Regions from separate parts of the Longicatena sp. 210702-DFI.1.196 genome, predicted to be linked through region 2. Evidence: riboswitches for the same ligand, from Rfam matches in the RefSeq annotation. Region 2 holds a riboswitch; the other holds the start of a gene.
The links. A riboswitch is a leader RNA that binds a small molecule or an ion and turns the genes downstream of it on or off. The one in region 2 is predicted to bind ZMP and ZTP.
Positions count from the first base shown of each region.

Region 1: another riboswitch for ZMP and ZTP. It lies ahead of pflB (formate C-acetyltransferase); the one in region 2 lies ahead of LI241_RS07010 (phosphoribosylaminoimidazolecarboxamide formyltransferase).

Region 1 covers NZ_JAJCPX010000008.1:44,534-47,972, reverse strand. Annotated here, with positions in the region: gene pflB (formate C-acetyltransferase) at 1-2,080, opposite strand, end outside; ZMP/ZTP riboswitch at 2,208-2,289, opposite strand; gene LI241_RS05460 (short-chain dehydrogenase) at 2,611-2,880, opposite strand; gene LI241_RS05455 (hypothetical protein) at 3,228-3,439, opposite strand, start outside.
Region 2 covers NZ_JAJCPX010000012.1:15,895-19,333, forward strand. Annotated here, with positions in the region: gene LI241_RS07005 (extracellular solute-binding protein) at 1-1,776, shown strand, start outside; ZMP/ZTP riboswitch at 1,923-2,002, shown strand; gene LI241_RS07010 (phosphoribosylaminoimidazolecarboxamide formyltransferase) at 2,055-3,227, shown strand; gene LI241_RS07015 (CHAP domain-containing protein) at 3,405-3,439, shown strand, end outside.

The DNA of each region.
Region 1 (3,439 bases), on a different contig from region 2:
GATGTGCTCCCTGATCAAAGTAGCCATCTAAGACATTTACCAGATTGTCGATACGTTCTTTTTCATCATGACCTAAGGCATTTGGGTTGATTGTCTGGGTATTACTGATACCATCCAATGCATATTCATATGGCAGTTTTGCCACAGAGTTTAAAGATGCCAATAAGCCATTCTGTTCTGCACCATAAGCAGGGTTAGCACCTGGAGATAATGGTTCTCCGGCTTTTCTTCCATCTGGTAATGCACCGGTCGCTTTACCATATACGACATTAGAAGTAATTGTCAGGATAGAAGTTGTTGGTTCTGAATTACGATATGTGTGACGTTTTTCGATTTTTTCCATAAACGTCTTTAACAGCCATACAGCGATTTCATCTGCACGCTCATCATCATTACCATAACGAGGGAAATCTCCTTCGATCTCATAATCGACAACTAAGCCATCTTCATCACGAACCGTTTTTACTTTCGCATATTTGATAGCACTTAAAGAGTCTACAACATGCGAGAAACCGGCGATACCTGTCGCAAAGGTACGACGTACATCGGTATCGATCAATGCCATTTGGCTTGCTTCATAGTAATATTTATCATGCATATACTGAATCAGATTCAGGATGTTGACATAAAGATCTGCCAGCCATTCCATCATATTGTCATATTTATGCATAACTTCATCATAATCTAAGTATTCACTGGTAATACCGCGATATTCTGGCCCTACCTGTGTTTTTGTCTTTTCATCAACACCACCATTGATTGCATACAATAAACATTTTGCTAAGTTTGCACGCGCACCAAAGAACTGCATTTCCTTACCTGTCTGCGTAGCAGATACACAGCAGCATACAGCATAGTCATCGCCCCAAACCGGACGCATAACATCATCATTTTCATACTGCACAGAGCTTGTATCAATGGAAATCTTTGCAGAATAATCCTTGAAGCTTTGTGGCAGCTTGCTGGAATATAAAACCGTTAAGTTTGGTTCCGGTGCAGGTCCCATGTTTTCCAAGGTATGTAAGAAACGGAAATCAGATTTTGTGACCATGTGACGGCCATCCATACCCAAACCGGCTAAATCTAAGGTAGCCCATACTGGGTCACCGGAGAACAGCTGATTGTAGCTAGGAATACGCGCAAATTTTACCATACGGAATTTCATTGTCATATGATCGATTAATTCCTGTGCTTCTGTTTCTATTAAGATACCTTTGGCCATATCACGTTCAATATAAATATCTAAGAAAGTAGATACACGACCAACGCTCATCGCAGCTCCATTTTGCGTTTTAATGGCAGCCAAGTATCCAAAATACAGCCACTGTACAGCTTCTTTGGCATTTGTTGCAGGACCACTGATATCATAGCCATAGCTTGCAGCCATTTCTTTCATGCCCTTTAAAGCTTTGATCTGTTCTGCCAATTCTTCACGCTGACGAATAATATCATCGCTCATGGTTCCACAGCCACAGTTTGCTTTATCCTTTTGTTTCATGGCAATCAGATAATCAATACCATACAATGCCACACGACGATAATCACCGACGATACGACCACGTCCATAAGTATCCGGTAAGCCGGTTACAATCTTATTACGACGTGCCAAACGCATCTCTGGTGTATAGCAATCAAAGACAGCATCATTGTGTGTCTTATGATATTCATGGAAAATCTCATGTAATTTTTCACTTGGCTCATAGCCATAAGTCGTACATGCCTCTTCACTCATCTTGATTCCGCCATAAGGCATAAAGGCACGTTTTAAAGGTTTATCTGTCTGCAAACCGACAACCTTTTCTAAATCTTTTAATTCGTTTGATATATATCCTGGGCCATAGGATGTCAAGGAAGAAACAATCTCTGTTTCCATATCCAGAACGCCGCCTTTGGCACGTTCTTCTTTTTGTAATTTCTGTAATTCGCCCCATAGCTTGTTTGTAGCTTCGGTTGGTTCTGCTAAGAAAGACTCATCACCATCATAAGGTTTATAGTTGTTCTGGATGAAATCTCTGACATTGACTTCTTCTTTCCAGATACGTCCTTCAAAGCCTTCCCATTCTTTGCGTTCTATGCTCATTTCACATACCTCCTTATTACCGTTTCATTATACGGATTTTTACGTGGATTTGCAATTGAAACGATAGGCTTTTATCGCTTTTGTTGCTATCCCAAAAATAAGAAAAAGAGCCTATACACATCCTGGACTCTTTCGCCCAGACGGTCGGCCCTGCTTTACCATTATACTCCATGTGGTCAATTCCACTTCCGTCAGTCATATAACTGTCTACACTTTATCATGTTCTTTTTGTGCCGTCAAGATATTACATATGTTTTTTTATCATAGAAAGGATGTTTGTTTGCGTTAAACATCATGTGACACCTTTCAACATGTTTTTGCTTCTACTACCAGCCTGTCAGACAACCCATGCTGAATCATTCATATTTGATTCTTTCATAAGAAATTTAATCTTTTCTCGTTAAGTTATCTTTACAAAAAGATTACTATTTTAATGAATTTTTCCCTTTCTGCTAAAATGAAAAAAGATCAGAAAACCATAGGTAATGTCGTCTGATCTCTTCATGATTTGGTAACGGAAACACTGTTTATTAATGAATATAAATAAATTGTCGTGCAATATCATCTGTACGTAATGCATCCATTGTTTTGCATAATTCATAATAAGGTTCATTATCCAAGGATATCATTACACAATCACTGCCACAAGCATAAACCTTTTCAGCTAATCGTAAGGCAGGATCAAACTTCTGATACAATAAGATCATTTCGGCACCATGTCTTGCCAGAATGCGTGTCATGCGCTGTCCCAATGTACTATCCGCATGCGATATGACAACCGTCAATCCTTGTTTCTTCATGAATGCCACCTCCTTCATCAGCAATTCGCCATCATGATGGTTTTCTGCTTCACAGTTTACCTTTTTCTAAAAGAAAAAAGCAAGCGGCTTCACGAAAAATTAAGAAATTCATGACAATTCTCATGGATATCCGTCAATACTATACAACAATGTCAACCGTACCATCTTCATTGTATGTAAACCCTAAAGAAATTATGTTGGTTATAGGATAGCGCAGATAATTATACACTGCTATGTTTTATCCATACCCTTATCCTATCCCTTATTGAAACAACCTATAACACAACATAGCGCATATGAGAATAGTAATCGGCAACTGTTCATGAAAGCAAAGCGTAGTTTTGTTTTCACCTTTGCGCCTTCATCGTCTTTTGTTGTATCCTATTTGTAAGCTTTTGATATACAAAAAGGCATGTACATAGAAACAAGAAGAAGGCAAACACCGCCATGATATAGTTTTTTCTTTCATAAAACAAATAGCTAAAACCACCAAGGGCAAAGGGCGCAAAGATATAAAACAGGAATAGATCCACATAATAAAATGCATAAGCCAACAAGC
Region 2 (3,439 bases):
GATGGCTTTTCTTTGCAATGGTATGAGAAAATGTTCTCTGACCGCAATATGATGGAGGCTATTTACTATACATTGATCACTGCTGTGATTGCGACATTCATCTCTACGATCGTCGGTACGATTACGGCAATTGGTTTATCAAAATCCAAACGCATCGTTCGTGAGGTTGTACAGCAGATTAATGATCTTCCGATTATGAATCCAGAAATTGTTACGGCGGTAGGCTTAATGCTATTTTATGTTTCCATGCATATGGAAAAAGGCTTTTTGACGATGTTATTGGCACATATCGCTTTTTGTACACCTTATGTCATTTTATCCGTCATGCCAAAGCTGAGAAGTCTTGATCCTAATCTGGCAGAGGCTGCCATGGATCTTGGTGCAACACCAGCCAAAGCCATGTGGAAGGTCATTGTCCCTCAAATCATGCCGGGGATTGTTTCCGGTGCTTTAATAGCCTTTACCATGTCCTTTGATGACTTCATCATTTCCTACTTTGTCACAGGCAATGGGGTAAAGAATATATCAACCCTTGTATGGACGATGAGCAAACGTATCAATCCTAGCATCAATTCTTTATCTACCCTAATTGTTATAATGATTACCATTACATTGCTGTTTGTAAATTTAGTACCAATGGTGAAAGAAAAACGTCAAAAACAGGGAAGACCAATTTCTAATAAAGTTTTTGGTATCATCGCTGTATGCTTTACATTAGTCATTGGTTCGGTGTTAGTTGCTTTAAAAGGCGGTGTTGGTTCTTCTTCACCAGAAGATGCCATTGCTAAGTATGGCAGCGATACCTTAAAGGTATATAATTGGGGGGAATATTTAGATCCTGAAGTCAATGCGGCATTTGAAAAGAAATTTGGTGTAAAAATCGTTTATGATACCTTTGATTCAAATGAATTAATGTATACGAAGCTGCAAAGCGGTGAATCTTATGATGTATTAGTACCAAGTGATTACATGATTGAACGTCTGATTCAGGAGAAACAGCTGCAGCCTTTAGATAAATCTATGATTCCTAATCTGAGTAATCTAGCAAAAGGTGTCAAAGGCTTGCAATATGATCCAGATAATACTTACAGTGCGCCATATTTCTGGGGAACGGTTGGTATTGTCTATAATAAGCAGAAAGTTCATAAGACTGATTTGGAAAAAGAAGGCTTCAATATTTTCCATAATACGAAATATAAAGGTCATATCTATATGTATGACTCAGAACGTGATTCCTTTATGATGGCATTAAAAGCCTTAGGCTATTCCATGAATACAAGTGATAAAAAAGAGTTGAAAGATGCTTATGATTGGTTGGTCAAAGCAGTCGATATCATGGATCCGGAAATTGTGACGGATGAAGTTATTGATGCAATGATCAATGGCAATAAAGATATGGCATTAGTGTATAGTGGAGATGCTGCATATATCTTAAGTGAAAATGAAGATATGGACTATTATATGCCAAAGGAAGGAACGAACTTGTGGAGTGATGCCATGGTCATTCCTAAGAATGCTAAAAATCCAAAACTGGCAAATGATTATATCAATTTCCTTTTAGATTATGAAGCAAGTATGAAAAACACACTGTTTGTCGGTTATGCATCCAGCAATGAAGAGGTTTTAGATGAGGCAAGCAGTGAAGGTGGAGAATTTGATGGCAATCATGCATATCTGCCTCGTGTGGGTTATGCGAAAGATGAAATCTTTGAATATAATGCCGATGTGAAGAAAATTATTTCTGATTATTGGACAAAGGTAAAGATTGCAAAATAAAAGAGTTGTGAAATAGGCTTGCTTTATGCGCTATCCGATAGCCGTAATGCTTTAAAACATTATTGTTTATATAGGTGGCACAGGATACACAGATTGTTTGAATAAGCTAAAAAGATTGACGAATTTCTTATTGCATGATAAAGTTTTCATAGTTATATGACTGACGGAAGTGGAATGGACCACAGGGAGTATAATGTTAGATAAGCCGACCGTCTGGGCGTTTGTTGACGTCTGGAAGTGTCGGCTTTTTTCAATTCTTAACGGAAGGGAGTATTATAATGAAAGAAATGGAATTAAAGTATGGTTGTAATCCCAATCAGAAACCTGCTCGTATCTTCATGAAGGAAGGGGAACTTCCTATCACAATATTAAATGGAAATCCTGGATACATCAATTTGTTAGATGCTTTTAACAGCTGGCAATTGGTAAAGGAGTTAAAAGAAGCTACAGGATTGCCAAGTGCGGCTAGCTTTAAACATGTATCACCAGCCGGAGCTGCTGTCTATGTGGCGTTAAACGATGTTGAAAAGCAGATGTATTTTGTGGATGATGTGGAGTTAACACCAATGGCAAGTGCATACATTCGTGCCAGAGGCAGTGACCGTATGTCAAGCTATGGGGATTTTGCGGCTTTAAGTGATGAATGTGACGCTGCTTGTGCAAAGTATTTATCAAAAGAAGTCAGTGATGGTGTTATAGCACCTTCCTTTTCCAAAGAAGCATTAGCAATCTTAAAGAAAAAGAAAAAAGGGAAGTATGTTGTGATTCAGATGGATCCATCTTATGTGCCAGAAGTTATTGAACAAAAGGATGTTTTTGGTATTACTTTTGAACAAGGGCGAAACAATATTAAAATTAGTGATGCTTTATTTACAGAAATTCCTACCCAAAACAAAACGTTGAGCGCTGAGCAAAAACGTGATTTATTAGTAGCTTTGATTACATTAAAATATACACAATCTAATTCCGTATGTTATGTAAAAAATGGTCAGGCTGTGGGAATAGGAGCCGGTCAGCAATCCCGTGTGCATTGTACCCGCTTAGCAGGTAATAAGGCAGATAATTGGTATCTTCGTCAGCATGAAAAAGTATTGACCTTGCCATTTAAAGATGGCATTCGCAGAGCTGATCGTGATAATGCGATTGATGTTTATATTTCTGATGATTATGAAGATTTATTGAATGATGGCATGTGGCAAGAGATGTTTATGGCGAAACCAGAACCCTTTACAAAAGAAGAGAAAAAAGCATGGTTAGCAACCTTACAAAATGTTGCGTTAGGTTCTGATGCGTTCTTCCCATTTGGTGATAACATTGAGCGTGCGCATAAGAGTGGTGTCTCTTGTATCGCACAGGCGGGTGGCTCTATTCGTGATGATCATGTGATTATGACTTGCGATAAATATAATATCGCCATGTGTATGACACATGTGCGTCTGTTCCATCATTAAGTCATTAACCTCAAATAGGCATATGAGCTTATTTGAGGTTTTTTCTTTATATAAATGACACTGATTATGCAATTTTTGTATAAATGCTTGAGGTTGTAATCAAATAGGCTTATATTAAAGGCATACTAATGAGATAGGAATGAGTCCATTTCTTATTTTATTCATGGAGGGAAACAGATGAAAACAAGCAAAAAGACAATTAGAAAAGTATC